One region of the Variovorax sp. J31P207 genome, then DNA from elsewhere that is predicted to be linked to it. Evidence: riboswitches for the same ligand, from Rfam matches in the RefSeq annotation. Region 1 holds a riboswitch; the other holds the start of a gene.
What was found. A riboswitch is a leader RNA that binds a small molecule or an ion and turns the genes downstream of it on or off. The one in region 1 is predicted to bind glycine.

Region 1 (26,528 bases):
GCGTCGGCCACGTCGCGCTCCGAGAAGGTCCGCACGGCATAGCCGCCGTTGGGGAGGCTTTCGAGCAGCCCTTCCTGTTCGAGCCGCATCAGCGCGCTGCGCACCGGGGTGCGCGAGACGCCCAGCAGTTCCGACACCGCCACCTCGGCGATGCGGGCGCCGCCGGCCAGCTCGCCGGCCAGGATCATCTCGCGCAGGCGCAGCTGGGCCTTGACCGCGTGGGAACCGCCGGCCTCGACCGGCTCGGGGGTCAATCCGACAGCGCTCATGAGGAAATCCCCACCGGCTGGATCGGAATCGTCGGCGCGCGCGGCTTCTCGCGCGCCACCATCTGGTCGATCAGGCGCCGCGCCCACATCGCGCCGGCGTCGATGTTGAGGTTGTAGAAGCTGTAGTCGGGCCGATCGTCGATCGCCCGCTGCTGGGCCTCGAGCACCAGCTCGTCCTCGCGGAAGATGCCGGCCACGCCCTCGCGCAACTGGTGCGTGAGGCGCTGCTCGCCGATGCAGTAGTTGCGTGCGAAGGCCCAGAAGTAGAGGCAGCTCTTGTCGGTCTCGGGCGTGATGGTGTTGAGCACGTAGCCGTTGACGCCCTTGCTGCGGTCGCCGGGCCGGCCGTCGCTCGGCACCGCTCCGCTGCCCGCCTCGGCCACGCCGACGTCGATGTTGACCGTGCACGGGCCCTCGAAGCGGATGATCTGCCAGCGGTCGACCGGGCCCCGGTAGCCGCGCGCATGGTGGATCTGTCCGGCCCAGAACGGCGGCGCCTCGATGCCCTCCATCCAGCGCGTGACCGTCGCCGAGCGGTCGCCATGGGTGGCGACGAAGGGCGCCTCGGCGACCGCGCGGTTGCCGATCGACGAGCCGTGGACGAAGGTCTCGTGGGTCAGGTCCATGAGGTTGTCGACCACCAGACGGTAGTCGCACGCCACCCGGATCATCTTGCCGTCGCCGGCCCATTCGGGGTCGTCGTTCCAGTGCATGTCGGGCACCAGCGCCGGATCGGCCTTGGCCGGGTCGCCCGGCCAGACCCAGACGAAGCGGTGCTTCTCGACCACCGGATAGGCCCGCACGCAGGCCGAGGGATTGAGCGTCTCCTGGCTCGGCATGAAGGTGCAGCGCCCCTGGCTGTTGTAGACCAGGCCGTGGTAGCCGCAGACCACCTCGTCGCCCTCGAGCCGCCCGAGCGACAGCGGCATCAGCCGATGCCAGCAGGCGTCTTCGAGCACCGCGACCTGCCCGTCGGTGCGGCGGTAGAGCACCAGCTTCTGGTTGCAGATCGTGCGCGGGAGCAGCGCGTGCGCGACCTCGACGTCGTAGGCGGCGGCATACCAGGCATCGAGCGGAAAGGGGCGGGTTTCGGCTTTCATGGGATACGCAATGTATACAGCAATGCGCTAAAGTCCATTGTTTTCAGCCAAATCAAGGGTAAATACCGATCTTTCGGTATCCATTGCAGGGATTCCCTGTGCGGATACGATCGACCGTTCTTTTCCAGATACGACGGAGCCATCCCATGTCCCAGCACGCGTCCCTGCCTGCCCGCTACGACCACGTCGGCAGCTTCCTTCGCCCGAAATACCTGCTCGAAGCCCGCGAGCAGAAAGCCAAGGGCGAGATCACGCCCGAGCAGCTGCGCAAGGTCGAAGACAAGGCGATCACCGAGATCGTCAAGTTCCAGGAAGACATCGGCCTGAAGAGCATCACCGACGGCGAATTCCGCCGCACCTACTTCCACATCGACTTCCTCGAGCAGCTCGGCGGCGTCAAGACCGACATCCCGGTCACCATCCGCAAGCCGGACGGCACCGAGGAACTTGCGCCCCCCGTGATGCGCGTGATCGACAAGGTGCGCCACGCCAAGAACATCCAGCTGGCCGACTTCGAATACCTCAAGAGCCAGGTGTCGGCGGGCAACACGCCCAAGGTGACCATCCCCTCGCCCACCATGCTGCACTTCCGCGGCGGGCGCGCCGGCATCAGCCGGGAGGCATACCCCGAACTCGACCCGGTGTTCTACGACGACGTCGCCAAGGCCTATGGCGACGAGCTGCGCTCGCTCGCGGCCGCTGGCTGCACCTACGTGCAGATGGACGACACCAACCTCGCCTACCTCTGCGACGAGAGGATGCGCGAAGCGGCGCGCCAGCGCGGCGACGACCCGAACGAGCTGCCGCACCGCTACGCCGCCTTCATCAACAAGGTGGTGGCGCAGAAGCCCGAGGGCATGATCCTGGCGATGCACCTGTGCCGCGGCAACTTCAAGAGCACGCACGCCGCGGCCGGCAACTACGAGCCGGTGGCCGAGGCGCTGCTGAAGGAGATGGACCTCGACGCCTACTTCCTCGAATACGACGACGCCCGCTCGGGCGACTTCCGGCCGCTGCGCTTCCTGCCCAAGGGCAAGACCGTGGTGCTGGGCCTGGTGACCACCAAGTTCGGCGAGATGGAAGACAAGGACGAACTCAAGGCCCGCATCGAGGCGGCCGCCAAGTACGTGTCGCTCGACCAGCTCGCGCTGTCGCCGCAGTGCGGCTTCTCCAGCACGGTGCACGGCAACAACATCGCGGTCGAGGCGCAGCGCGCCAAGCTGCGGCTGGTGGTCGAGACCGCCCGGGAAGTCTGGGGCGCGTAGCCCCGCCCCAACGCCGCCCGGTTGGACTCCGGGCCGGTGTGAAGTAGGCTCGGGGGCCATGAAGCTCTATTCCGGCCCCCTCAGCATGTTCGGCGCCAAGGTGCAGATCGCGGCGCTCGAAAAGGGCCTCGCCTTCGAGTGCATCATGGTGCCCTTCGACCGCGACGACCGCTACGAGCCCAGGCACCCGGAGGTGCTGCGGGTCAATCCGAAACGGCAGGTGCCGGTGCTGATTGACGGCGAGGTCGAACTGTTCGACTCGACCCAGATCTTCGAGTACCTCGAAGACCGCTTCCCCGAGCCCGCCCTGTGGCCCGGCGACGTGGCGGCCCGGGCCCACGCGCGCCGGCTCGAGCTCGAATCCGACGAGGTGTTCTTCCCGCACGTCATCAAGCTGTTCGGGCTGCAGGACGACATGCAGAGCCCGGCCGCGGTCGCGGCCTGCGCCGGCTGTGCCGCCTTCTACGCCAGGCTCGAGGCGCTGCTCGCCCAGCGCGACTACCTCGCGGGCGGTTATTCCTTCGTCGACATCGCCTTCTACATGGCGCAGGTGTTCGCCGAGCGCAAGGGCGCGCTGATGACGCAGGCCACGCCGCGCCTGCTGGCCTGGCGCGAACGGGTGGGGGCGCGGCCGCCGGTGCGCGAGGTGGTCGGCGCGATGATGCGGTTCCTGGCTTCCGAGGGCCGACCGGTGCCACCGCACCTGCAGGCGCTGGCCCGCCCGTGAACCAGATCGACGACCTGCTCGACTGGCTGCCCTCGCCGTCGCAGCATCTGCTGGTCGTCACCTTCGCCCTGCTGGTCTACGTGCTCACGACCCGCGCACGGCGCGAGCAGCGCGCGCCCACCACCGCCATCGCCTGGGTCATGGGCCTGGCGCTGCTGCCCTACGTGATCCTGCCGATGTACCTGATGTTCGGCCAGCGCAAGCTCCGGCCGGTGGGCATCCCGCGGCCGCCGCGCTCGGCGCCGGCGGGACACTGGGCAGCCGAGCTGGTCGAGAGCTTCGGCCTCGCGGCGCCGAGCCGCTGCGACACCCGGCTGCATTCCGACGGCGCGGGCGCGCGCGACGCGCTGTTCGAGGTGATCGAAAGCGCCCGCCATTCGCTCGACGTCTCGACCTTCATCATCGGCGACGACGCGCTCGGGCACGAGGTGATCAACCGCCTGTCGCGCCGGGCCCGCGGCGGCATCAAGGTGCGGGTGCTGCTCGACGGCTTCGGCGCCCTGTCGCTGCCGCGCACGCACTTCGACTCGCTGCGCGATGCCGGCGCCGAGGTCGCGGTGTTCCGGCCGATCTTCAGCCTGCGGCGCAGCGGCCCGCGCAACCTGCGCAACCACCGCAAGCTCACGATCGCCGACGACCACTGGCTCTGGTCCGGCGGCCGCAACCTGGCGGGCGAATACTTCACCGGCAACGACGCCCATCCGGTGCCCTGGCGCGACCTGTCCTTCGACCTGCGCGGCGACGCGGCGGCCGCGGCGGCGCGCCAGTTCGATCACGACTGGACCTCGGTGCGCGGACGCCAGTCGCGCGCCATCGCGGCCAATGCGGGCCCGCAGGACCACGGCGGCCTGGCGCAGTTCCTGCCCAGCGGCCCCGACCAGACCGAGGACACGGCGCAGGCGCTGCTGATCGACGCCTGTTTCCGCGCCGAGCACCGGCTGCTCGCGGTGACGCCCTACTTCGTCCCCGGCGACGGGCTGCGCGATGCGCTGCGGCTCGCCGCCCGGCGCGGCGTACAGGTCACGATCGCGATCCCGGCCCGGTCGAACCACCGCCTCGCCGACTTCGTGCGCGCCCGCACCATGCGAGACCTGGCGCGCGCCGGCGTGATGTTCAAGATGCTGCCCTTCATGGCCCATGCCAAGGCCGTGGTCATGGACGAGGACCTGGCGCTTTGCGGTTCGATCAACCTCGACCTGCGCAGCCTGCTGCTCAACCACGAGGCGGCGGTGGTGTTCTACGGCCGTGCCGAGGTCGACTGGCTGGCGCAATGGATCGAGACCACGGCCTCGGCCGGCGAGACCTACCGGGCGCGCCGGCCGGGCCTGGTGCGCGACGTTGCCGAAGGGCTCTTGCTCACGATCGCTTTCCAGCTTTAGCCTTCTTGTCTTTCTTGCCGGGCCCGGTCTTGTTGGTGTAGCTGGCATTGCCCAGTCCCGTGCCGATGGTCAGCACCGCCCAGTGCTTCACGTCCTGCATGAACGGCAATTCGCTCAGCCCCTGCACCACGGCGTCGTTGTGCATCAGCGCCACGGTCGGCTGGCCGGCGATCTCCGGCAGCCGCTTGATCAGTTCGCTCGGCAGGTGGAAGTTGTCGCTCTCCCAATCGCCCGGCAGGTTCTGGGCGCCGCGCGAGATCGAGCCGTCCTTGCGGATCAACCCCGGGCAGGCGATACCGATGAAAGGCGCCAGCCGGATGCCCTGCTTCCTGCTGTAGCGGATCTGCGCCTCGACCATCTCGGCCAGCCGGTCGATCAGCACCTTGCGGCTCGGGCGATCGTCCGCATGCCGCCATTTCTCGCGCCGCACCACCTTGGCCTTCGACAGGTCGGGCGCCCGCTTCTTGCGCAGCTTGACGATGCCGCAGCGAACGTTGGTGCCGCCGATGTCGAGCGCGATGATGGCGTCGTGCCCCTTCCGCATCGGCGGCGGCACCAGGTGAACCCAGCCCAGCAGGCCGCCGTCGTCCGGCTCGTGGCAGATCCGCGCCAGTTCGACCGAAACCTTCATGTGCTGCAGGATCGCCGCCGCCTGCAGCACCGCGCGCTCGCCGACGTCGCTGCCCGGAAAGCCGCCGCCGATCACGATCCGCTGCACGCCTTTCCACGAAGGCTGGCGCATGAAGCGATCGATCACCCAGGCCAGTTCTTCCGCGAATTCCTCGATCGCGCCGTGCAGCATGTCGGCGGCCTCGGAGGTCTTCGTCTCTCCCAGTGCCTCGTCGAGTTCACGCTTGCTGAGATCCTTCGAATGCACGCCGCCCAGCGGATCATTGCCCTTGCGGCGGCGGCGCTGGCGCCAGCGCTCCAGCAGCTGCCTGAACGCGGTCTGGCTGGCCTGGTCGCCGATGAAGCCATCCTTGCCGCGCAGCTGCAGGCTGTAGCCGTCGACCGTGACCGAAGGGAGTTCGCGGGCGCCGTGCGGGTGGTGTTTCTTCATTGCGGCAGGTGCATTTCAATCAGCGGTGGTGTCGAGGATCAGGCGGGCGGTTTCTTCGGGCTGGTCCCAGTGCGGATAGTGGCCGCAGCGCTCGAACCAGTGCAGCCGGGCGTCGGGGAACTGCGCTTGCGCGCGCGCCGCCTGGCGCGGGAGGCACACCTTGTCGAGCCGGCCCCAGCCGATCACGACGGGCTTGGCAAGCGTGCCGAGGGCCGCGCCTTCGAGCGGCGGCGATCCGCGAACGAAATCGTCCAGCATGAGCTGGAAGGATTTCGCCACGGCGTAGCTGTGCATCTCCTCCTGCACCAGCGCCGGCGACAGCCGGTGGCGCTGCGCCGAGAACCGCGCCAGCAGCAGCGTGCGCGCCCATGAATGGGTCACCAGGGCGGGCATGGCGGATTCGAAGCCGCGCGCCAGCCGCATCGACAGGCAGACCGAGATTTGATAGGCCAAATGCTCACGGCCGGCCCAGAAGCCGCCCGGCCCCAGCGACACGACGGTGCCCAGCACCTGGCCGCGGCGCGCCAGCTCCAGCACCAGGCGCGCGCCCATCGAACTGCCGACCGCGTCGGCACCGCACAGATCGTGTTCGTCCAGGAAGCGGGCCACCGCACCGGCCAGGGTGCGCAAGGTGACCTCGCCTTCCAGCGGCGGGCTCTTGCCGAAACCGGGCAGGTCGATCGCCACCACCGCGCGCTCGGCGGCCAGAGGGTCGAGGATGGTCTGCCAGGTCCGCCAGTTGCTGCCCAGCCCGTGCACGAGCAACAAAGGCTTTCCCTGGCCGCGACGGACATAGTTGATGAGCACCCTTCACTATGCTGGCCGGATGCGCGTGATCGAATCAGCGGCGCGCACCATCGGCTGTAGGAGAAGGCCCCCAACCGTTGACACCAGGACGGGCGCACGGGTGCCAGCGCCGATACACTGGCCGCGATGCAACTGCTGCGCCGCACCGGGCTTGCCGCCCTGGCTTTCATCTTCCTGCTCGGCACCGCCCTGGCCGCGGCCGCGCAGGAACAGCCGCTACGCGCAGGCTCCAAGCGCTTCACCGAGTCCTACATCCTGGCCGAGGTGCTGGCGCAGACCGCGGCGCCGCATACCGCCGTCGCCCCGGTGGTGCGGCAAGGGCTGGGCAACACGGCGATCGTCTACGAGGCGCTGAGATCCGGCGGCATCGATGTCTACGCCGAATACACCGGCACCATCGCGCTCGAGATCCTCAAGGGCCAGGCCTCGATGACGCGCGAGGAAATGAACGCCGCGCTGCGCCCGCTCGGGCTCGGCGTGGCGGTGCCGCTCGGATTCAACGACGGCTATGCGCTCGCGATACGGGCCGCCGACGCCGAGCGGCTCGGCATCCGCACCCTGAGCGACCTGGCCGGCCGGCGCGAACTGCGCTTCGGCCTTTCGAACGAATTCATCGGCCGCGCCGACGGCTGGCAGGGCCTGGCAGCACGCTACGGCTTCATTCAGGCGCCGACCGGACTCGACCACGGCCTCGCCTATGAAGCGATCGCCGCCAAGCAGATCGACGTCATGGACATCTACACCACCGACGCCAAGATCGACCACCTCGGCCTGCGCGTGCTCGAGGACGACCGGCACTACTTTCCCCGCTACGACGCCGTGCTGCTGTACCGGCTCGACCTGCCGGCCCGGCTGCCGGCGGCCTGGGCCGCGCTGCAACAGCTGGAGGGCCGGATCGACGAGCACGCCATGATCGCGATGAATGCGCGCGCAGAGTTGCAGGGCGTGGCCTTCGACGTCATCGCACGCGATTTCCTGGCCGCGGCGCAACCGGGCGCGCGCGCCGCGGCGCAACGCGGCGAAGGCGCCCGCGGCTTCATGGCCAAGCTGTTCGGACCCGACCTCGGCCGGCTCGCGCGCCAGCACCTGCTGCTGGTCGCGATCTCGGTCGCTGTCGCGATCCTGATCGCGGTGCCGGTCGGGGTCGCGGTGTTCGGACACCTGCGGCTGCGCGCGCTGGTCCTGGGGGCGACCGGGCTGCTGCAGACCATTCCCTCGCTGGCGCTGCTGGCCGTGCTGATCTCGCTGCTCGGCGTGATCGGCACCTTGCCGGCGCTGATCGCGCTGACGCTCTATTCGCTGCTGCCGATCATGCGCAACACCGTGACCGGCCTGGCCGAAGTGCCCACCGGCCTGCGCGACGCCGGCATCGCGCTCGGCATGACCGGCGGCCAGAACCTGCGCGCGGTGCTGCTGCCGCTGGCCATGCCGACCTTGCTGGCCGGCGTGCGCACCGCGACCACCATCGCGATCGGCACCGCCACCATCGCCGCCTTCATCGGCGCCGGCGGCTTCGGCGAACGCATCGTGACCGGTCTGGCGCTCAACGACCGCGAACTGCTGATCGCCGGCGCCGTGCCGGCCGCGGCGCTGGCGCTGCTGAGCGAAGCGCTTTTCGAGTCGCTCGAGTACCTGTTGCGGCGCCCCTATCGCGGCCCTGGCACAGACCCGGGTCCGTGAAAGTCCCGACGGGGCCGCGCGCGCGCTTCAGGCATAGTCGCGCGGGCATCCTTCCAACACCGGAGACAACATGAAACTCGGCACCCTCGCCGCCTGCCTCTCGCTCGCCCTCGGCGCCAGCGCCTTCGCCCAGACCACCACGCTGAAGATCGGCTACGCGACCACCAAGGAGTCGCACTACGGCGTCGGCTCGACGGTGTTCTGCGACGAAGTCGAGAAGGGTACGCAAGGCCGCTACAAGTGCCAGCAGTTCCCGAACTCGGCGCTCGGCGGCGAGCGCGAACAGATCGAGGCGGTCCAGTTGGGGACCCAGGACCTGGTCAACACCTCGACCGGTCCGGTCGGCAACTTCGTGCCCGAGGTCAAGATCGTCGACATCCCCTTCCTGTTCCGCGACTACGACCACGCGCGCAAGGTGATGGACGGCCCGATCGGCCAGGACATCCTCGCCAAGTTCCCGAGCAAGGGCATCATCGCGCTGGGCTGGACCGAGAACGGCTTTCGCCACATGACGAACAGCAAGCGCGACATCGTCAAGCCGGCCGATGCCGCCGGCCTGAAGATGCGCACCATGGAAAACAAGGTGCACATGGACGGCTACCGCACCTTCGGCATCCTGCCGACGCCGATGGCCTTCCCCGAGCTGTTCGGTGCCCTGCAACAAGGCACGGTCGATGGCCAGGAGAACCCGATCCCCGTGATCCTGTCGGCCAAGTTCGCGCAGGTGCAGAACCACCTCTCGCTGACCGGGCATGTCTACAGCCCGGCCCTGCTGCTGCTTTCGCCCAGGGTCTGGAACAAGCTCTCCGACGCCGACAAGAAGGTCTTCCTCGACGCCGCCCGGAAGGCCGGCGCTGCCCAGCGCAAGAAGGTCAACGAAGACGAGGACAACGGCATCGCGCAACTCGAGAAGGACGGCATGAAGGTGGTGCGCAAGGTCGACGGCGCCGCCTTCCGCGAGGCGCTCAAGCCGGCCTACGTCGGCTATGCCAAGGAATTCGGCGCCGACAACATCAAGAAGATCACCGACGTCCAGTAGGCGCGCGCCGCGCGCCCAGGCAGCGCCGCCCGGTGAGCCAGCGATGGCACCGGGCGGTTTCCTTGCCCGCTCCCACAACAACAAGAAGCCGCAGTGAAAACCTTCGAACACTACTTCCTGGCCGCCAACCGCTGGGCGCTGATCCTGCTCCTCGCATCGATGTCGGTGATCATCTTCATCAACGTCGCGATGCGCTACCTCACCAGCAACTCGCTCGAATGGGCCGAGGAAGTCTCGCGCCACATGATGATCTGGCTCACCTTCCTGGGCGCCGGCCCGGTGCTGCGCTACGGCGGCCACATCGCGGTCGAGAACCTGCAGGATGCGCTGCCGGCCAAGGCCGCGATCGCGATGCGTGCCCTGGTCGCGGCGCTGCTGTTCGCCTTCTTCGGCTTCATGGTCTGGTACGGCTGGCTCTACATGGAACGCACCATGTTCCAGCTCACGGCCGTGACGCAGATCCCCTTTGCCTACATCTACAGCGCGATGTTCTTCGGTGGCCTGCTGCTGATCGTCCACTGGCTGCTGATCGTGCGCGGCTACGTGCTGCGCCGTGAATTCGCCTCCGATGCGCATTTCGATGCGGCCGCGAGCGCCTCGCTATGAACGCCAGCCTGGTCCTGATCCTCTCGGTCTGCGTCTTCCTCGCGATCGGCGTGCCGGTCGCCTTTGCGCTCGGCCTGGCCACCGCCGCCACGCTGATCCTGGCCGAATCCTTTCCGCTGATGGTGCTGCTGAAGGAGACCTTCACCGGCATCGACAGCTTTCCGCTGATGGCGGTGCCGTTCTTCATCCTGGCCGCCGAACTCATGAGCGGCGGCTCGCTGACCGAGGTGCTGCTGCGCTTCGCGGGCCAGTTCGTCGGCCATCGGCGCGGCGGCCTGGGCTACACCAACGTGGTGTCGCTGACCTTCTTCTCGGGCATCTCGGGCTCGGCACTGGCCGATGCCGCGGGGCCGGGCTCGATGCTGATCAAGATGATGGACAAGGCCGGCTACGACCGCTCGTATGCCGCGGCGCTGACCGCGTCGACGGCGATCGTCGGCCCGATCATCCCGCCCTCGATCATCATGATCATCTACGCGCTGCAGGACGACAACGTCTCGGTCGGCAGCCTGTTCGTGGCAGGACTGATCCCGGGCATCCTGATCGCGGTGGCGATGTGCGTGGTGAACTTCCACGTCTCGAAGAAGCGCAACTACAAGGGCGACGGCGGCATGCCGCCCTGGCGCGAGGTGCTGCTGACGACCTGGAAGGCGATCCCCGCAATCTTGCTGCCGGTGGTGATCCTCGGCGGCATGCGCGCCGGCTGGTTCACGCCCACCGAGGCCTCGGTGGTGGCGGTCTTCTATGCGCTGGTGTGCGGCAAGTTCGTCTATCGCACGCTCGAATGGAAGGCCCTGCCCGACATCCTCTCGCGTTCCGCGCTGCTCTCGGCGTCGGTGCTGATCATCATCGGCCTGTCGGCTTCCTTCGCCTGGATCCTGACGATCGAGAACGTGCCGCAACAGCTCGCCGAATGGCTGGCCGCGATGAACCTGTCGCCCTGGATGTTCCTGATCATCGTGAACATCTTCCTGCTCCTGTTCGGCATCTTCATCGAGCCGCTGCCGGGCGTGATGGTGCTGGCGCCGATCCTGGCACCGGTGGCGGTCAAGCTCGGCATCGATCCGATCCACTTCGCGATGATCGTGATCTACAACCTGACGCTCGGCATGATCACGCCGCCGGTGGGCGGGCTGCTGTTCGTCACCTGCAACGTCTCGCGGGTGCCGATGTCGCAGCTGGTGCGCGAGCTGGTGCCCTTTCTCTGGGCGCACGGCGCGGTGCTGCTGGTGCTGACCTTCGTGCCCGCGCTCAGCACCTGGCTGCCGCATCTGTGGGGCTTCAAGTAGCCGGGGAAGATTTCACGAAGATGTCACGCTGATACCCGATGCTGCAGCGCTCGCCTCAAGACGCTGCAGCATCCCATGTTCCTCACCAAGACCGACAAGGCGCGCCACGAACTCCAGCCCGGCCGCCGCACGCTGGGCCAGCGCGAGCGCGCCCTGCTGCTGATGGCCGACGGCCAGCGCTCGCTGACTGATTTCGGCACCCTGTTCGGCGGCCGCGAGGAAGCCGGCCGGGTGGCACACCACCTGGTGCAGGAGGGCTACCTGCAGGGCCGCCCGGCCGAAACGGTCCAAGTGATCGAAGCGGCACCGGTCGCGGCCGACATCTTCGACGGCAAGCCCTCGCTGGCCACCACCCGCATGTTCCTGTTCGACCTCTGCGAGCGCATGTTCGTGCGCCGCGACCCGGTGCTGGCCGAGCGCTTCCGCGAAGCGCTGCGCGAGGCGCGCGACCGCGATTCGATGCTGGTCACCGCCCGCGCGATGCTCGGCGAGATCGAGCAGGCGGCGGGCGCCGCGCGCGCCGAGGCGATCCGCGAGCGCATCGAGAAATTGCTTCCGGCATCGCCGGTGCACTGAAGTCGCCGGCCGGCTCCCGATTCCCTTACACTTCTGCGGTCAGGAGAGCGTCCCGCCGCGGTGGGGCCGCCGAAGGCGCAGGTCCCCCGAAACAAGGGCCCGAACGCTCAGGCAAAAGGACTGACAAGACGCCCGGTTACGGGCGTTTCCTTGCTGGAGAGAGGTGGTTCGGCGCGCCAGGCGTGCCGTGCCGCCCACCGAAGGAGCAAACCCCGATCGTGGGGCGAATCTCTCAGGTAAAGCGGACAGCAGGGGTGGCCCATGGCTTCTCGTCATGGAACAAGCACTGCCCCTTTGGAGAACCGCCCTTGGCCGCCGCATCCGACGTACTGCTGAAGACTCCGCTCCACGCCCTGCACCTGGAGCTCGGCGCCCGCATGGTGCCCTTCGCGGGCTACACCATGCCGGTGCAATACCCCGCCGGCGTGATGGCCGAGCACAAGCACACCCGCGCGGCCGCCGGCCTGTTCGATATTTCCCACATGGGCCAGCTGCGCCTGGTGGGGCCTGATGCGGCGGCCGCCTTCGAGAGCCTGATGCCGGTCGACGTGATCGGCCTGGCGCCAGGCAAGCAGCGCTACGGCCTGCTGCTGAACGACCAGGGCGGCATCCTCGACGACCTGATGTTCTTCAACGAAGGCAACGACTCGCTGTTCGTGATCGTCAACGGCGCCTGCAAGGCGGCCGACATCGCCCATATCCAGGCCCGGATCGGGCAGCGCTGCCAGGTGCAGCCGATGCCCGACCACGCGCTGCTCGCGCTCCAGGGTCCGCAGGCCGCGGCCGTGCTGGCGCGGCTGTCGCCGGGCATCGAGCGCTTCGTCTTCATGACCGGCGGCCCGGTCCGCATCGGCGGCATCGAGGCCTTCGCCACGCGCAGCGGCTACACCGGCGAAGATGGTTTCGAGATTTCGGTCGCGGCCAAGGACGCCGAGGCACTGGCCCGGCTGCTGCTGGCCCAGCCCGAGGTCCAGCCGATCGGCCTGGGGGCCCGCAATTCGCTGCGGCTCGAGGCCGGCCTCTGCCTCTACGGCAACGACATCGACGAAAGCACGACGCCGGTCGAAGCGGCGCTGAGCTGGGCGATCCAGAAGGTCCGGCGCAGCGGCGGCGCACGCGAAGGCGGTTTTCCGGGCGCGGCCAGGGTGCTGGCCCAACTCACGGCCGCGAGCGGCACCGCCGGCCACCTCGACCACGAGACGCTGAAGCGCCAGCGCGTCGGCCTGGTCGCGCTGGAGCGCGTGCCGGTGCGCGAGGGCTGCGTGCTCGAATCCTTCGAGGGCCTGCCCATCGGCCAGGTCACCAGCGGCCTGCTCGGCCCCAGCGTCGACCGGCCGGTCGCCATGGGCTACGTCGCGCTGGCCTATGCCGAACCGGGCACCCGACTGCAGGCCATGGTGCGGGGCAAGCCGGTGCCGATGGAAGTCAGCACGCTGCCCTTCGTGCCGGCCCGGTACTACCGCGGCTGACACCCTCTTCTCCAATTTCTCCAAGCCAGCCTTTTTTCCAAGGAGTTTTCCCCATGACCATCAAGTACACCAAGGACCACGAGTGGGTGCGGCAGGAAGCCGACGCGGCACTGGTCACCGTCGGCATCACGGTGCATGCACAGGACGCGCTCGGCGACGTGGTCTTCGTCGACCTGCCCGAAGTCGGCAAGAAATTTGCCCAGGGCGAGGTCGCGGGTGTCGTCGAATCGGTCAAGGCCGCGGCCGATGTCTTCATGCCGGTCTCCGGCGAAATCATCGAAGTCAACGAAGACCTGCGCGCCGATCCCTCGCTGGCCAACAGTGCGCCGATGGACGGAGGCTGGTTCTTCAAGGTGCGGGTGAGCGAACCGGCCCAACTCGAGCCCCTGCTCGACGAAACCGCCTACGAGAAGTTCTCCGCCGACAACTGATTCACACGCCCCACCACCCGAGCCCTCCATGCCGACGCCCGTGCCTTTCCATCCCTCGCTGCGCGAACTGCAGAACGCCGAAGAATTCATCGCCCGCCACATCGGCATCGAGGCCGAAGACGAACCGGCGATGCTCGCGGCCATCGGCTCGACCACGCGCGCCGAACTGATCGACGGCATCGTGCCCCCGGCGATCCGCCGCAGCCGGCCGATGCGGCTGCCGGCGCCGATCACCGAGGCCGACGCGCTGGCCGAACTCAAGGCTATCGCGGCGAAGAACAAGGTGGCGAAGAGCTTCATCGGCCAGGGCTACTACGGCACCCACACGCCGGGCGTGATCCTGCGCAACGTGCTCGAGAACCCGGCCTGGTACACCGCCTACACGCCCTACCAGGCCGAGATCTCCCAGGGCCGCATGGAGGCGCTGGTTAATTTCCAGACCATGGTCTGCGACCTGACGGGCATGGCGATCGCCAACGCCTCGATGCTCGACGAGGCCACCGCCGCGGCCGAGGCGATGACGCTGGCCCGGCGCAGCGTCAAGAGCAAGAGCAACGTGTTCCTGGTCTCGGGCGACTGCCATCCTCAGACCATCGAGGTGCTCCGCACCCGGGCGGCGCCGCTCGGCATCGTGGTCAAGGTCAGCACCGCCACCGAGCCGCTGCCGCTGCTGATGGCCAGCGGCGGCTTCTTCGGCGCCCTGGCGCAATACCCCTCCACCACCGGCCACGTGCACGACCTGCGTCCGCTGGCCGGCCACGCCCACCAGTGCCAGGCGGCCTTCTGCGTTGCCGCCGACCTGCTGGCCCTGACCCTGCTGGCGCCGCCCGGCGATTGGGACGCCGACATCGTCTGCGGCACCACCCAGCGCTTCGGCATGCCGATGTGCAACGGCGGCCCGCATGCGGCCTACCTGGCCTGCCGCGACGAGTTCAAGCGCTCGCTGCCCGGCCGGCTGGTCGGCGTCAGCGTCGACGCCCACGGCCAGCCGGCCTATCGGCTCGCGCTGCAGACGCGCGAGCAGCACATCCGGCGCGAGAAGGCGACCTCGAACATCTGCACCGCGCAGGTGCTGCCGGCGGTGGTCGCCAGCATGTACGCGGTCTACCATGGGCCCGAAGGCCTGCGCCGCATCGCGCAGCGCGTGGGCCTGCTGACGGCGGTGCTGGCGCAGGGCCTGGAGCAGATGGGCCGCGAACTGGTCAACGACACCGCCTTCGATTCGCTCACCATCCACACCGGCGAGGACACCCAGGCCATCCACGAACGCGCCGAGGCGGCGGGCGTCAACCTGCGCCATCGCCTGCAGCAGCATCTGGGCCTGTCACTCGACGAGACCACCACGCGCGCCGACGTCGAGATGCTGTGGGGTCTGTTCGCGACCGAAGGCACGCGCGGACCCGACTTCGACGCCATCGCCGCCACGGTGCGCATCCGCATCCCCGAGGACCTGCGCCGCACCAGCGACTTCCTGGCGCATCCGGTGTTCAACACCCACAAGAGCGAGACCGCGATGCTGCGCTACATCCGCAGCCTGAGCGACAAGGACCTGGCGCTCGACCGCAGCATGATCCCGCTCGGCAGCTGCACCATGAAGCTCAACGCGACCAGCGAGATGATCCCGATCACCTGGCGCGAGTTCGCGAACATCCATCCGTTCGCGCCGGCCGACCAGTTGCTGGGCTATGCCCAGCTCGATGCCCAGCTGCGCGCCTGGCTCTGCGAGGCGACCGGCTATGCGGGCATCAGCCTGCAGCCCAACGCCGGATCGCAGGGCGAGTACGCGGGCCTGCTCGCGATCAAGGCCTTCCACGAGGCCCGGGGCGAAGCGCACCGCAATGTCTGCCTGATCCCGTCTTCCGCCCACGGCACCAATCCGGCCAGCGCCCACATGGTGGGCATGAAGGTGGTGGTGACCGGCTGCGACGCCGAAGGCAATGTCGACATCGACGACCTGGCGCGCGCCTGCGAGCAGCATCGCGACACGCTGGCCGCCGTGATGATCACCTACCCCAGCACCCACGGCGTCTTCGAGACCCGCGTCAAGGAGCTCTGCGAGATCGTGCACGCGCACGGCGGCCGGGTCTATGTCGACGGCGCCAACATGAATGCGCTGGTCGGCGTGGCGGCGCCGGGCGAGTTCGGCGGCGACGTGAGCCACCTGAACCTGCACAAGACCTTCTGCATCCCGCACGGCGGCGGCGGGCCGGGTGTCGGCCCGGTCTGCGTGGTCGAGGACCTGGTGCCCTACCTGCCGGGCCATGCGACCGGCGGACTGGCGTCCAACGGCGCGGTCGGCGCGGTGTCGGCGGCGCCGCTGGGCAATGCCGCGGTGCTGCCGATCAGCTGGATGTATTGCCGCATGATGGGCGCCAAGGGCCTGCAGGCCGCGACCGAGACCGCGATCCTTAGCGCCAACTACATCAGCGCCCGGCTCAAGGACCACTTCCCGACCCTCTACGCGAGCCCCAATGGCCACGTGGCGCACGAGTGCATCCTCGACCTGCGTCCGCTCAAGGACGCCAGCGGCGTCAGCGCCGAGGATGTCGCCAAGCGGCTGATCGACTACGGCTTCCATGCGCCGACCTTGAGCTTCCCTGTGCCCGGCACGCTGATGGTCGAGCCGACCGAAAGCGAACCGCTGGCCGAGCTCGACCGCTTCATCGACGCCATGATCGCGATCCGGGGCGAGATCCGCCGCATCGAGGAAGGCATCTGGCCGAAGGAGGACAACCCGCTGCGCAACGCCCCGCACACCGCGGCCAGCCTGCTCGGCAGCGAATGGACGCGTCCCTACTCACGGGAGCTCGGCGCCTTCCCGCTGGCCAGCCTCCGGCAGACCAAGTACTGGCCGCCGATCGGGCGGGTCGACAACGTCTACGGCGATCGCAACCTGTTCTGCAGCTGCGTGCCGGTGGACGCCTACGCCAACGGCTGAGGCGAGATACATATTTTTTCAATCGACGGCCCGCGGGGCTGTCGATTTCGCCTCCGCTGCTTCGACGTCCTGGAGAGCCCGGCAGCGCGCGGTCGATTCCCGACCGCCGCCGGCCTCGCAACCGAAGGAGCAAGGACATGCGATTCATGGTGATCGTCAAGGCCAGCAAGGAATCCGAAGCCGGCGTGATGCCGAGCCAGCAGTTGCTGACCGACATGGGCAACTACAACGAGGCGCTGGTCAAGGCCGGCGTGCTGCTCGCCGGCGAAGGCCTGCACCCGAGCTCGAAGGGGGCGCGCATGCGCTTCTCCGGCAAGGAGCGCACCGTCATCGACGGCCCCTTCAGCGAGACCAAGGAGCTGATCGCCGGCTTCTGGCTCTGGCAGGTGCGCTCGAAAGAGGAAGCGCTCGAATGGCTGCGCCGAGCCCCCTTCGACGACGGCGCCGAACTCGAGCTGCGCCAGGTGTTCGAGATGGACGATTTCGGCGCCGAGTTGACGCCCGAGCTGCGCGAGCAGGAAAAGCGGGTGTTCGACGCGGCCCGCTCGAAGCGGCCTTGAACGGACCGAAGGAGGCACGACCATGAAGTTCATGATCATCCGCAAGGCCGACGCCGAGACCGAGGCCGGCGCCATGCCCACCGCACAGCTGGTCAGCGACATGATGGCCTACAACAAGGCGATGATCGATGCCGGCGTGATGCTCGACGGCATGGGCCTCAAGCCCAGTGCCAGCGGCGGCGCCCGCATCCAGTTCGCAGGCGGCAAGCCGACAGTGGTCGACGGGCCTTTCGCGGAGACCAAGGAACTGGTCGCGGGCTTCACCCTGATCCAGGTCGGATCGCGCGAGGAAGCGCTCGAATGGGTCAAGCGCTGGCCGCCGATCGACGGCCACGGCAAGGTCGCGCTGGAGCTGCGCCAGGTCTACGAGGCGGAAGACTTCGGTGCCGAGTTCGCGCCCGAGATCCGCGAGCAGGAAGCGCATCTGCGCGAACGCGCCGCGGCCCGCGATTGAGACGACGACGCATGGATGCGACCGAGACGCACCGAACGATCAACGCCGTCTGGCGCATCGAGTCGGCCCGCATCATCGGCGCGCTGGCGCGCCGGGTGCGCGACCTCGGCCTGGCCGAGGAACTGGCGCAGGACGCGCTGCTCGCGGCCCTCGAGCAATGGCCGCGCGAAGGCATCCCCGAGAATCCCGCCGCCTGGCTGACGGCGGCCGCCAAGCACCGCGCGATCGACCTCCTGCGCAAGCGCACGCTGCACGCCCACAAGGAAGGCGAGATCGCCCGCGAGATCGATGCCCGGCACGCCATCGCCGCCTCTGACTTCGCCGACGCGGTCGACGCCGCCCTCGACGACCAGGTCGGCGACGACCTGCTGCGGCTGGTCTTCACGGCCTGCCATCCGGTGCTGTCGCCGGAAGCCCGGGTCGCCCTGACCCTGCGGCTGCTGGGCGGGCTCACCACCGACGAGATCGCGCGCTCCTTCCTGGTGCCCGAGGCCACGATCGCACAGCGCATCGTGCGCGCCAAGCGGACGCTGGCCGCCGCGCGCGTGCCCTTCGAGGCGCCGCGCGGGCACGAGCTCGGCGCCCGCCTGTCCTCGGTGCTCGAAGTCATCTACCTGGTGTTCAACGAAGGCTACGCCGCCACCGCCGGCGAGGACTGGATGCGGCCCGCGCTGTGCGACGAAGCCTTGCGCCTGGGGCGCATCCTGGCCGAACTGATGCCCGACGCGCCGGAGGTGCATGGCCTGGTCGCGCTGATGGAGATCCAGGCCTCGCGGGCCGCCGCGCGGGTCGATGCCGATGGCGAACCGGTGCTGCTGCTGGCGCAGAACCGCGCCCGCTGGGATCGGCTGCTGATCGGTCGTGGCCTGGCGGCGCTGGCACGGGCGGAGCAGCTCGGCGGCGCGCTCGGCCCCTACGCCCTGCAGGCCGCCATCGCCGCCTGCCACGCCCGTGCGCAGGAGGCAGCGCAGACCGACTGGCCCCGCATCGCGGCGCTCTACGAGGCATTGGCGCAGCTCGCGCCGTCGCCGATCGTCGAACTGAACCGGGCGGTCGCGCTGTCGATGGCCTTCGGTCCGGCGGTCGGGCTCGAGCACGTCGACGCGCTGCGATCGGCGCCGCAGCTGCAGGGCTACCACCTGCTGCCGAGCGTGCGCGGCGACCTGCTGGCCAGGCTGGGCCGGCATGCCGAGGCCTGCGAGGAGTTCAAGCGGGCCGCCGAACTCACGCGCAACGCGCGCGAGCGCAAGCTGCTGCTGGCGCGCGCGCAGAGCGCCGCAGGCGGCTGAAGCGCTACTTCTTCGCCACCGCCCCGGTCGCGACCTGGGCCCGCAGTTCCTTCAGCTTGGCCTTCATGCGGCGCTCGTTGACCGGACCCATGCGCACCAGCATCTTCTGGCCGGCCGAGAGCGACTCGAGCTTCGGATCGACGAATTCGTAGCTGACCCAGGGCTGCCCGCCCGCCATCTCGCCCTTCACTTCGGTCAGCTTCACCTGCACCGGGCCCTGGGGTTCCGGGGCCTGCAGCAGGTGGTCGATCACGGCGACGAGGCGGTCGTTGAAGTAGCGGTTCGGGTAACCCAGCTCTTCGTAGGCCTGCTGGAACAGCGGATAGAGCCGGGCATAGAGCGCCGCCGCCCGGGCGCTGTCGACCGATTCGGCGAACAGCACGAACGGCGTGTAGCGGCTGGCGTTGTCGATCCCGATGGTCTTGACCTCGCCGTTGCCCTGGACCTCGAAGGCCTTGGGCGCGCGCTGGGTCGGCCACATGCGCGACGAGGCCTGTGCGCGCGGCAGGTTGTCGACGGTGGCGACGAAGTGGCGCACAAAGCCGCTGGTGTCGAGGAAGGAGGCCACCGCCTTCTTGCCCAGCAGCTCGTTGAGCGCCGCAGCGACGCGGCCGTCGGCGTCGTTCAGGGCCGGCAGTGCCGCATCGGGCTGGGCCAGGGCATCGACCAGGTTCTGCGGGCCGGTCGCGACCGGGGCCGGGGCCGGCGCATCGGCGGGCCGGTCGGGCGGGGGCGGCGCGCTGGCGGCAGGCGGTGCCGGCGGCGGCTCCTTCTGCAGGGACCATCGCCACCAACCGAAGGCAGCGGCGAGAATCACCACCACGACGACGACCAAGGTCCAGACCGAGGACTCGCGCGCTGGCCTGAAATCTGCTGGGTCCCTTTCGGGCATGTTCGAATCCTCCTTTGAATCACGGGCGTTGCATGCGGTCCATTGGAAACCACGCCGGCGCCTCGTGCCGTAACGCCCTGTGACCGTCAAGGAATCCGAATGGACATCGACTTTTCCGCTCTCACCGAATACCAGCGCTACAAGCTCATGGCGAGCCTGATCGTGCCACGCCCGATCGCCCTGGTCACCACCCTCGGCCCCGACGGCGTCGTCAACGCCGCGCCCTTCAGCATGTTCAACATGCTCGGCGAGGAGCCGCCGATCGTGATGATCAGCGTCAACCGGCTGCAGGACAACGCGCTCAAGGACACGGCCGCCAACATCGTGCGCACCGGCGAGTTCGTGGTCCACCTGGCCGACGAGGACATCGCCGAGCAGATGCACCGCTGCGGCGACCGCCATCCGCCGCACGTGAGCGAGCTCGATGTGGTCGGCTTCACGCCGCTGCCGAGCCGGGCCGTGAAGCCACCGCGCATCGCCGAGGCGCCGGTCGCGTTCGAGTGCACGCTCTGGGAGACGCTGGAGACCGAGAGCCGGCAGATCTTCATCGGCCAGGTGCGCTGGATGCACGCGCGCGACGAGCTGATCGACACCGACGCCTGGCGCGTGCGGCTGCAGCACTACTTTCCGGTCGGCCGCTTCGGGGCCAGCTTCTACGTGAAGACGCGCGAGCGCTACTCGCTGGCGGCGCAGGAACAGACGCGCAGCACGCAGATCGACGAGATGTAGGCGAGCCGTGCCTCAGCGCAGCCGCACCACGTGCGCAGTGCGCGGGTCGACGCGGCCCCCGTGCAGGTCGGCGATCACCTGCTGCGCGGCCTCGAAGCCCTGGCCCTGGGCCAGCGTCATCCAGCGATTGCCCGGCCGGCTCAGCTCGGCGATGAAGCGGCCCTGCGCCTCGTTGAAGCGCCGGTTCACTTCCTGGGGGCCCCAGTCGGCGTTGCGCTTGCGGATCTGCACCGGCGCGAAGTAGAGCAAGGGTTTCGGGCCCGGCAATGGCGACTCGGCCAGGAAGGCGGTCTTCTGCGCCGAGCCCGCATAGCAGTCGTAGACCAGGGCCGCACCGAAATGGTGGTGGACCGTGGCGCGCAGGTCGTCGTCGCCGGCGAAGTCGACATACAGCGTCGGCACCTCGGCGGGCAGCCGCACCACGCTGTCATAGGACATGACCTGGTCGTAGCAGCCGAGGTTCTCGACGAAGCCGCGGTTGCGCGGCGAGGTCAGCGCGACCAGGCTGCGCCCTTCGCGCCGGGCCAGACAGAAGGCCGTGCCGTAGGCGGTCTTGCTCGAGGCGCTGGACACGACCACCTGCCGGGCGCCGAAGAAGGCGTTGTCCTCGAGAAAATCCGCCAGCATGAACGAGGTGATGAACAGCGGACGCACCAGCATCTGGTAGTCCTCGAGCGCCGGGTCGTAGCCGGCATCGTGGCTGCAGCGCATGTACTGGTTGTAGGCGGAGACCAGGTCGCTGCGGTGCGGCGCGCCGTCGTAGAAACCGCGCTCGGTCACCCGCACCGGCGACATGCGCAGGTGGCTGGCGATCGGGAAGTAGCCGTAGAAGCGTTCGCCGACCGCGACGCCTTCGACCGTCGAGGCCACCACGTCGGCGAAGCCCCAGGCCGGCATGTGGCCCCAGGCCTCGTCGCCGGTCGGAAAGAACGACCAGTACTTCATCATGGCGTCGCCGAAGGCCGCATAGGTGATGTTGTTGGTGGTGAGCGCGAAGCGGTCGATGCGCAGCAGCACCTCGCCGGGCGCCAGCGTGCCGGCGTCCGGCGCGCTGCGCAGGCGGGTGGTGCCGAGCGCGTCCTTGCGGGTTTCGAGACGGGTTAAAGTGAAAGCGTCGTTCATGTGTGGCCTCAGGTGATTCGGGGCCGATCCCCTTGCCGAAAAATGTATCGCCCTCCATCCAGCCGCGGGTTCGGAAAACAGGCGCCGGCCGCCGCACCTCGCTCCAAGCCGCTGAAACGCCCGACCCAGGCCCGCGGCAAGTTCACCGTGCAGGCCATCTACGACGCCTTTGTTCGGATTTGGGAGGCCGAGGGCTGGGATGGCGTGACGACCCGCGCCGTCGCCCTCGAAACCGGCATCGCGGTCGGCACGCTGTACGACTACTTCCCGGACAAGGAGGCGCTGCTGTCGGGCTACGTGCGCCACTGTGTCGAAGCCCTGCTGCGGCGGCTCGACGTCGATGTCGTCGCGCCGCCCGCGGCCGCACTGGCTGCGCGCGAGCGCATCGCGCGGCTGGTGCGCATCACTTGCGACAGCCGGCTCGACGGCCTGCCGGCCTTCGATCACGGCATGCTGCTGCTCGAACACCGCGTGGCCGAGCCCAAGCACCACCGGCGCGTGTACGACGAACTGGCGACCCGCTGGCTGCAGGCCTTCGCCGCCTGCGGGTTGCCCGATCCGCCCACGGACGCGACCGTCCACGCCCTCCTGACCGCCGCCTGGGGCGGGCGGCGCTATCGCCTTCTGCGGGGCTTGGGCAGCGGCACGCCGGACGATGCGGCGTGGGTCGCCGAGATGGATGAGATCGCGTGGCGCAGCGTGGCCGCGCAGCGGGGCTGACGTTCGCCAGACGAAAAAAAGCCACCCGTCGGGTGGCTTCCTGCATCGAACAAACCGGTTGAACCGGCTGTGATGCTTCGCATTTCCAAAATTCTCAAAATTCTCAAAAATCTGGAGCGGGAGAAGAGTCTCGAACTCTCGACCTCAACCTTGGCAAGGTTGCGCTCTACCAACTGAGCTACTCCCGCGAAGCCTTCGATTATAGAGCATTTTTTTCCTGTTCTTCACCAGCCGGCAAATGAATTTGTCCGGTACGCAGATCGAACTCGAACACTTCGCCGTAGCGGCCCCATTCGATCGCGGTCCGCAGCACCCGTTCGGCGGTCGCGCGGTCCAGGCTTTCTTCCAGCAGATCGAGGAAAGGCTCCTGCGGCAATTCGCCCGCGGGCGCCTGCTCCAGGCTGTGGCGGATGTGCGCTGCGAGCGGCACGTGCGCCAGCAGCTGCTGGCCCAGCAGCTGCTGGCGCAGCGTGTGCGCACCCGCGACGTAGTGGCGCCCCAGCTCGGTCAAGTGCAGGTCGGCATCCGCCAGTTGCGCGAAACCCAGCAGCGCCAGCGCCTGCGCCAGCGGCAGCAGGTCGTGGTCGGTGAGCTCGGCCTCTTCGGCCAGCTGCGGCAGGTCGGCCCGGCCTTCGCGGCCGTCTTCCACCAGCATCTCGAGCAGGGCTTCCATGCGGCCGATGTCGGCATCGGGCAGCCGGTCGCCCAGGTGCATGCGCACCGGCTCCTCGGTCGCGCGGCCAGCCACCGGCGCACTGGCCGTCATCAGCGCGTAGGCCTCGTCGATCAGCGCCCTCACTTCGAGGCTGTCGACGTCGCGCGGCCGTGCCAGCCGGATCGGCAGCTCGGCCCGCACGCGGCCCGGGTCGGCGGCGAAGATCAGCACCCGATCGGCCATCAGCACCGCTTCCTCGATGTTGTGGGAGACGATCAGCATCGCCTTGGTCGGCATCGCGCCGCCGCCCCACAAGCGCAGGATGTCGTCGCGCAGGCGCTCGCCCGTGAGCACGTCGAGGGCCGAGAAGGCCTCGTCCATGAGCAGCACCTCGGGCTCGATCACCAGCGCCCGCGCGATGCCCACCCGCTGGCGCATGCCGCCCGACAACTCGCGCGGCAAGGCGCCCTCGAAACCTGCGAGGCCGATGAGCTCGATCGCCGCATTGGCGCGCCGGGCGCGCTCGGCCGGTTCGACGCCGCGCGCCTCGAGCCCGAGTTCGACGTTCTGCTGCACCGTGAGCCAGGGAAAGAGCGCGAACGACTGGAACACCATCGCGATGCCGCGCGCCGGCCCGTAGAGCGGCTGGCCACGGTAGCGCACGCTGCCGGCATCGGCGCCGATCAGGCCCGCGAGGATCCGCAGCAGGGTCGACTTGCCCGAGCCCGACTGGCCCAGCAGCGCCACGATCTCGCCTTCGGCCAGGCGGAAGTCGACGCCTTCGAGCACCGAGCGCGCGGCGCCGTCGGCCGAGCGAAAGGACTTGCCCACGCCCTTGAGTTCAACGATGGCTTCGGCCATGGGCCCTCCTCGCGCGTTGGTCATCAGAAATGCATCCGGTTCTCGGCCAATTCATAGAGCCGGCGCCAGACGAAGTGGTTCATGCCCATGACGAACACGCACATCACGCCGATGCCCAGCGCGATGCGCGGGAAGTCGCCGATGGCCGTCATGTGGGCGATGTAGCTGCCCAGGCCCGCCGCCTGCAGCGTGGTGTCGCCCCAGGTGACGTACTCGGCCACGATGCTGGCGTTCCAGGAGCCGCCGCTGGCCGTGATGGCGCCGGTGACGAAGCTCGGGAACACCGCCGGCAGCAGGTAGCGCCGCCATTTGAGCCAACCCGTGAGCCCGAGGTTGCTGGCCGCATAGCGCAGCTCGGTCGGCACGGTGGAGGCGCCCGCGATCACGTTGAACAGCAGGTACCACTGCGTGCCCAGCACCATCAGCGGCGCCAGCCAGATGTTGGGGTTCAGCTGCCAGCGCACGATGAACAGCACCGCCACCGGGAACATCAGGTTGGCCGGGAAGGCGGCCATGAACTGCGCCACGCCCTGCAGCCGTCCGGCCCAGCGCGGATTCATGCCGATCCAGATGCCGATCGGCACCCACACCAGCGCCGCCAGCGCGATCAGCACCACCACCCGGATCATGGTGTAGAGCCCGAGCACGAAGACGTGGGCCACCTCGGACCATCCGACCTCGGCGTGGATGAAGCGCACCAGCCAGACCACGGCGAGCAGCACCGCAGCGGCCAGCACCGCGTCCCAGGCACGGCCGACGGCCGGGTTCGGTGTGCTCGGCCGGGCCTTGATCGAGGTGCCGTCGTGGTCGCGCCGGAACAGCAGCAGCGAGCGCTCGAGCAGCCGCGCCGCGGCGGCCATGCCTTGGCGGATGCGTTCGGTGCGCCGCAGCCAGGTCAGCAGCCAGGAGCGCGGCGCGTCTTCGCTGCTGCCCTCCTCGAAACGGAACTTGTCGGCCCAGGCGATCAGTGGCCGGAAGAAGAGCTGGTCGTAGAGCGTGATCCCGATCAGCATGCCGCCGATGGCCCAGCCGATGGCGCCGAGGTCGCGGGCCTGGATCGCCATCGCGATGTAGGAGCCCACGCCCGGCAGCATGATGCTCTGGTTGGACACCGAGATCGCCTCCGAGGCGACCACGAAGAACCAGCCGCCCGACATCGACATCATCATGTTCCACAGCAAGCCGGGCATCGCGAACGGGAGCTCGAGCCGCCAGAAGCGGTGCCAGGCCGAGAGCTGGAACACCGAGGCGGCCTCGCGCAGCTCGGACGGCACGGTGCGCAGCGACTGGTAGAGGCTGAAGGCCATGTTCCAGGCCTGCGAGGTGAAGATGGCGAAGATCGCCGCGCACTCGACCCCCAGCAGGTTGCCCGGGAACAGCGCGATGAAGCCGGTCACCGTGATCGACAGGAAGCCGAGGATCGGGATCGACTGCAGGATGTCGAGCATCGGCACCAGCACCTTCTCGGCCGCGCGGTAGCGGGTCGCGAGCACCGCGAAGGCGCAGCTGAACACCAGCGAGGCCCCGAGCGCCAGGAACATGCGCAGCGTGGTGCGCAGCAGGTAGTACGGCAGCTGCCACGGGTCGAGGCTGATCGGCAGCGGCTGGCCGAGCTCGTAGGGCCGTGCCATCTGGGCGCCGCCGTAGGCCAGGGCGAACAGCGTGGCCAGCACCAGTGGCAGCAGCGCCCAGTCCCAGCGGTTGCCGCCGGACGCGACGGCCTGGCGCGGAAAAAAGCGTTTGTCGAGCATGAGCGGAAGCGGAATGGGTTCGGTTCACGGACCCGGTCCGCGCGCGGCGCCATTGTGCCTTCGCCAACGGACGCCAGCCTGACCGCTCGCGCCCCGCCTCGCGGTGCAGCGGAAAAACTACAGCGGGAAGGCCTGCAGCCCCGGCTGGCCCTCGGCGCCCTGCACCGGCGTGTGGGCCGCGTTCATGATCCAGCAGACCATCGCGAAGTACCCGACCAGGGCCGACAGCTCGACCACTGCCGCCTTGCCGAAGCGGGCCTCGGCCGCTGCGTAGGTCGGCTCGCTGACGCCATGGTGCCGCAGCAGCTCCAGGGCGAAGTCGAGGGCCACCTGCTCGTCCTCGGCCAGCGGTGCCGCACGGCGACCCAGGCGAAGCGCCTCGACCGCGCCCGCATCGACCCCGGCCTTGACCGCCGCGCCCGCATGCAGCACCCATTCGAACTGGTTGCCGACATGGCGCGCGACCGCGCAGATCACCAGCTCGCGCACGCGCGCATCGAGCGCGCTGTCGAAGCGCAGGTACTCGCCCAGGCTGCCGATGCGCTCCATCAGCACCGGGCTTTGCAGCAAGGGAACGAAGGGGCCGAAAACGGCCTTGCGCGGCCCGTCGATCAGCGCTTGCGCGGCCGCGCGCTGGGCCTCGGTCATGGCTTCGGCGGCAGGCAGTGGCAGGCGCTCGGCCCAGGGTTCGGTGTGGCCTTGAGGGATGAGCATGCGGGGTCCTTTCAGTTCGGTAAGGGTCGGGCGCTGCGCGACGCGCGCAACAGCCATGCGGCGCTGGCCAGCAATGCGACGGCGCCCGTCGCCAGCGCGATGAAGAGGCCACCGAAGCCCGCTGCGCCGCCGCTCAGGGCGGAGGA
Region 2 (4,840 bases), on a different contig from region 1:
CTCGCCAAGATGCAGCGAGATCTGGTGGCCGAAGAAATCGAAGTCGACCCAGGTGTCGGTGCTGCGGCCTTCTGCGCAGCCCAGCACGCCGCCGTAGAAGCGGCGCGCCTGGTCGAGATCGCGGACATGGAAGGCGAGATGGAAGATGGACATGTGTCTTTCTGTGTCTGTTTGGGCATTGTCCACAAGCCGGGCCCTCATGGCGAGTGCCGGATGCCGTCGGGCGCCCAAAAGCCCTGACGCTTGGAGTAAGCTGCCAAGACAAGAAACACAGACCCGGAGCACGCCATGAGCGACGCCAGCAAGCCCTTCGCCTTCAGTCAGTTCGTTCCGGGCTTCGACTTCCTCAAGAATCTGACGGGCGGCGCCAGCGCCTCGCCCGGCGCCGTGCCCGGCCTGCCGAGCCTGTCGAGCTGGGTGGCGCCGACGCTGAGCATCGAAGAGGTCGACAAGCGCATCCAGGAGCTCAAGACGGTGCAGTACTGGCTCGAGCAGAACGGCCACGCGCTGAAGGCGACCATCCAGGCGCTCGAGGTGCAGAAGATGACGCTCTCGACCTTGCGCGGCATGAACGTCCGCATGGAAGACCTCGCCAACGCCTTCACCCGGCCGGCCGCGCCGGCCCCGTCCGCCGCGCCCGAACCCGAACCCGAAGCGCAGCCGGAGGTCGAAGAGCCACCGGCGCCGAAGCGCGCCAAGGCCGCCGCCGCCCAGGACTCGGCTGGCGTCGTCGATCCGGTCCAGTGGTGGGGTGCGTTGACCCAGCAGTTCCAGCAGATCGCCAGTTCGGCATTGCAAGAGGCCTCCCAGCTGAAGATGCCGGTGATGCCGCAGCCGCTGGGCGATCACGCGGGCCCGGGCGCAGCGTCCGCACCGGCCCGGGCCGCCGAGAGGCCGGCCGCCGCCGCCAAGAAGGCACCGGCCACGCGCCGCGGCGCCAGCGCGTCCGCCAAGCGGCCTGCGCCGGCGCGCAAGCGCGCGGGCTGAAAGGCCAGACATGAAGCTGTTTCCGAGCGGGCACGCCACCCATCCGCAATGGCGCATGGCGGCCGGCCTGGTGCTGGCGCAGCTGCGGGCGCAGATGGCGCTGCCGGACTACGCCCGCGCGCCGTCGCTGGGCCTGCTCTACATCACCGACCACTACGGGGAAGATGCCCAGGAGATCCTCGACCACCTGGGGGCCGAACTGCCCGAGATCACCGACTGGACCGGCACCGTGGGTGTCGGCGTGGCCGCCAACAACGCCGAGTACTTCGACGAGCCGGCGCTCAGCGTGATGCTGTGCGAGCTGCCGAGCGACCAGTACCGGGTGTTTTCCGGCGTGGCGCCGCTGGCCAGCTCCGAAATGAGCGGTTTCGCGGCCCACACGGCGCTGGTCCATGCCGACCCGCGGACGCCCGAACTCGGCGAACTGATCGCCGAGATGGCGGACCGCACCGACACCGGTTATTTGTTCGGAGGCCTGTCCTCCGGGCGGGTCGGCTCGCTGCAATTCGCGATCGGCGGCAATGGCAACATCCGCGGACATGGTGCGGTCGGCGGCGTGTTCTCGGGCGGCCTGTCGGGCGTGGTGTTCGGCGAGGGCGTGCGGCTGGTCTCGCGCGTGACCCAGGGCTGCCAGCCGGTCTCGCGCGAACGCGAGATCACCGAGGCCGACGGCAACCTGCTGCTGGCGCTCGATGGCGAGCCCGCGCTCGACGTCCTGCTGGCCGACCTGCGGGTCTCGCTCGATGCCCCCGAGCAGGCGATCGACGCGGTCCGCGCCACCCTGGTCGGACTGGTCGAGGCCGGAAGCGACGGCGTCCGGCGCACCGGCGATCTCGGCGCCGACGTCCGGGTACGCCACATCATCGGCCTCGACCCGACGCGTCGCGGCGTGGCGATCGCCGACAACGCCGAGACCGGGATGCGTCTGAGCTTCTGCCGCCGCAACGCGCAGGCCGCGCGGGCCGACCTGATGCGCGTCTGCGCGGAGATCCGCGAGGAGCTGGAGCCGCAGGAGCAGACGCTCGCCACCGCGCGCGAAGTCGCGGCCGGCGAGGCCGAGGCCGCGCCGCATCCGGCGCGCCGCATCGCGGGCGCCATCTACGTCAGCTGTTCGGGCCGCGGCGGGCCGCATTTCGGCGCCCCCGGTGCCGAGCTGCAGATCGTGCGCCATGCCCTCGGCGATGTCCCGCTGGTCGGCTTCTTCGCCGCCGGCGAGATCGCCCGCAATCACCTCTACGGCTACACCGGCGTGCTGACCGTCTTCACCGCCGGGGACTGAGCCGCTGCGCGCAGCCCGGTGAACGCGAAGTCGACTTCCGGCTTCAGCCCGCTCACGATCCGCGCGATCGACTTGCCCGAGCCGCAGGCGTGGGTCCAGCCCAGCGTGCCGTGGCCGGTGTTCAGGAACAGGTTCGGCAGCCGGGTGCCGCCGATCAGCGGCACGTTGCTCGGCGTCGCCGGGCGCAGTCCGGTCCAGAACTGGGCTTCGGATGCCTCGCCGGCGCCGGGGAACAGTTCCTCGACGCGCCGCACGATAGCCTCGCAGCGCACCCGGTTCAGGTCGCGGTCGTAGCCGTTGAGCTCGGCGGTGCCGGCGATCCGCAGCCGGTCGCCACCGGCCGAGGTGTAGCGCGAGAACACCAGCTTGAACTCGTCGTCGGTCAGCGAGACCTGGTGCGCCCTGGACGCATCCTTGACCGGCATCGTGACCGAATAGCCCTTGGCCGGATAGATCGGCAGCCGGATGCCCAGCGGCGCTGCATAGAGCGGGCTCAGCGAGCCCATCGCCAGCACGAAGGCATCGCCGCGGATGCGCTGGAAGCGGCCTTCGCTGTCGGTCGCCTCGACATGGTCGATGCTGCCGCCGGCCTCGCGCAGCGCGGTCACCGTGTGGCTCATGAGAAAGCGCACGCCGGCCGTCTCGGCCAGCTTGACCAGCTCGCGCGCGAAGCGGTTGGCATCGCCCGATTCGTCTTCCGCCGTGTAGGTCGCACCGGCCAGCTGCGGGCGGATGTGGGCGAGCGCGGGCTCGAGCTTCACCGCCTCGTCGGCCGAAATCACGCGCCGGTCGCAGCCGAGCGCGCGCATCTGCTCGGCTGGCGCCAGCGCGGCGTCGAACTCCTTTTGCGTCGTGTAGAAGTGCAGGATGCCCTGGGTCCGCTGGTCGTAGGCCAGGCCGGTGTCGCGCCGCAGCTGCTGCAGCGTGTCGCGGCTGTAGGTGCCCAGGCGCACGATCTGCTCGATGTTGTGGCGGGTGCGTGCCGGCGTGCATTCGCGCAGGAACTGCAGGCCCCAGAGCCACTGCCGCATGTCGGCGCGGATGCGGAACATCAGGGGGGCGTCTTCCTTGCCGAGCCATTGCAGCACCTTGAGCGGCGCCCCCGGATTGGCCCAGGGCTCGGCATGGCTGACCGAGATCTGGCCGCCGTTGGCGAAGCTGGTTTCCGCCGCCGGCGTGGCCTGGCGGTCGATGACGGTCACTTCGTGGCCGAGTTGCTGGAGGTAGTAGGCCGAGGTCACGCCGAGCAGGCCGGCGCCAAGAACGATCACGCGCATATCGAGAACCCTTGAAGGTTGCAGCGCTCGGACGCGACGGTTCGGATTGCCGACGGGAACGAAGGCAACCGGACCGGAAGTCCGAGTTGCCGCTCCCCCTGTCCTCGGTACCTGAGAGATTCACCCGCTGCGCCCGCAGCGGGTTTGCTCCTTCGGTGCATCACGCGATGGGCGTGATGGCTCTCCAGACGGCTTTGACAGTTGGTGCAGTACAGGCCCATCACGTGGGCCGACCTGAGCGTTTATGGGAGTTTGCGCCTTCGGTGGGGCCCGTGGGCCCGCTCTCCTGCAGTGGGCGGATTCTAAGGGCGCCGGAACGCGAAGTCGAGTTCGGGCCGCAGGCCGCTGACGATGCGCGCGATCGACTTGCCGGCGCCGCAGGCGTGGACCCAGGTGCGGGTGCCGGGCGCGGTGTTCAGGAACAGGTTGGGCAGCCGGGTCTTGCCGATCATCGGCAGCCGGTTGATGCTGACCGCGTGCATCGCCGTGTCGAAGCTGGCCCGGCTCGCGTCGGCCACGCCGGGCAGCAGCATCTCGGTGCGGCGCACGATCGCCTGGAAGCGGTCGGAGTCGGGTTCGGCCTCCTCGTCGAGTCCGGCCATCACGATCGCATGGACCCGCAGCTGGTCGCCGGCCGGGGTTTCGATCCGCACGATGCGCAGCTTGCCCTGGCGGTCGCGCAACGCGATGCGCGGCGCCATGGCGGGATCCAGGATCGGCATCGTGACGATGTATTCGCGCACGAAACGCAGCGGCATGTCGATGCCGAGGTCTTCCGCGTGCGGCACGCTCGCGGCACCCAGCGCCAGCACATAGGCCTGGCCGCGCAAGGTGGTGGTCCGGCCGGCGCCATCGAGCAACTCGACATGGTCGATGCGACCGTCCTGCTCCTTGAGCGCGACCACCGTGTGGCGGGTCATGAAGCGCACCCCGGCGGCGCGGCACAGGAAGACCAGGCCGGCGGCGAACTGGGCCGGGTCGCGCGCCGGATCCTCTTGCGCGTAGGTGGCCCCGACCAGCTTGCTGCGCATGGCCGCCAGCGCCGGTTCCAGGCCAATGGCCTCGTCGACCGACAACAGCCGCTCCTCGCAGCCCAGCCCCGACCAGTGGGTGGCGTTCGCCATCCGGGCCCGAAAGGCCTCGGGGTCGGTGAACAGGTTCATGAGGCCGGCCGTGCGCGCGCCGTGCGGCACGCCGGTTTCGTCGCCCAGGGCGCGCGCGCTCTTGCGGCTGTAGGCGGCCAGGCGCACCAGGTGATCGAGCGGATCGCGCTTCGGCGGCGTGCCGACGGCGCGGT

Region 2: another riboswitch for glycine. It lies ahead of QTI68_RS13230 (D-amino acid dehydrogenase); the one in region 1 lies ahead of gcvT (glycine cleavage system aminomethyltransferase GcvT).

The regions. Positions count from the first base shown of each region.
Region 1 is NZ_JASZYN010000006.1:355,029-381,556, forward strand. It holds gene QTI68_RS22295 (GntR family transcriptional regulator) at 1-269, opposite strand, end outside; gene QTI68_RS22300 (aromatic ring-hydroxylating dioxygenase subunit alpha) at 266-1,369, opposite strand; gene QTI68_RS22305 (5-methyltetrahydropteroyltriglutamate--homocysteine S-methyltransferase) at 1,516-2,634, shown strand; gene QTI68_RS22310 (glutathione S-transferase family protein) at 2,693-3,361, shown strand; gene QTI68_RS22315 (phospholipase D-like domain-containing protein) at 3,358-4,740, shown strand; gene QTI68_RS22320 (ROK family protein) at 4,718-5,800, opposite strand; gene QTI68_RS22325 (alpha/beta fold hydrolase) at 5,816-6,607, opposite strand; gene QTI68_RS22330 (glycine betaine ABC transporter substrate-binding protein) at 6,734-8,287, shown strand; gene QTI68_RS22335 (TRAP transporter substrate-binding protein) at 8,358-9,326, shown strand; gene QTI68_RS22340 (TRAP transporter small permease) at 9,420-9,932, shown strand; gene QTI68_RS22345 (TRAP transporter large permease) at 9,929-11,221, shown strand; gene QTI68_RS22350 (hypothetical protein) at 11,297-11,797, shown strand; glycine riboswitch at 11,828-11,930, shown strand; glycine riboswitch at 11,941-12,056, shown strand; gene gcvT (glycine cleavage system aminomethyltransferase GcvT) at 12,106-13,266, shown strand; gene gcvH (glycine cleavage system protein GcvH) at 13,320-13,697, shown strand; gene gcvP (aminomethyl-transferring glycine dehydrogenase) at 13,726-16,635, shown strand; gene QTI68_RS22370 (YciI family protein) at 16,773-17,195, shown strand; gene QTI68_RS22375 (YciI family protein) at 17,218-17,649, shown strand; gene QTI68_RS22380 (RNA polymerase sigma factor) at 17,661-18,938, shown strand; gene QTI68_RS22385 (DUF3014 domain-containing protein) at 18,943-19,830, opposite strand; gene QTI68_RS22390 (flavin reductase family protein) at 19,930-20,559, shown strand; gene QTI68_RS22395 (DUF2855 family protein) at 20,572-21,681, opposite strand; gene QTI68_RS22400 (TetR/AcrR family transcriptional regulator) at 21,724-22,401, shown strand; tRNA gene QTI68_RS22405 (tRNA-Gly) at 22,514-22,589, opposite strand; gene QTI68_RS22410 (ABC transporter ATP-binding protein) at 22,601-23,917, opposite strand; gene QTI68_RS22415 (ABC transporter permease) at 23,941-25,668, opposite strand; gene QTI68_RS22420 (carboxymuconolactone decarboxylase family protein) at 25,786-26,382, opposite strand; gene QTI68_RS22425 (YbfB/YjiJ family MFS transporter) at 26,394-26,528, opposite strand, start outside.
Region 2 is NZ_JASZYN010000003.1:414,573-419,412, forward strand. It holds gene QTI68_RS13215 (VOC family protein) at 1-153, opposite strand, end outside; gene QTI68_RS13220 (PhaM family polyhydroxyalkanoate granule multifunctional regulatory protein) at 289-987, shown strand; gene QTI68_RS13225 (FIST signal transduction protein) at 998-2,266, shown strand; gene QTI68_RS13230 (D-amino acid dehydrogenase) at 2,227-3,543, opposite strand; glycine riboswitch at 3,632-3,741, opposite strand; glycine riboswitch at 3,757-3,842, opposite strand; gene QTI68_RS13235 (FAD-dependent oxidoreductase) at 3,846-4,840, opposite strand, start outside.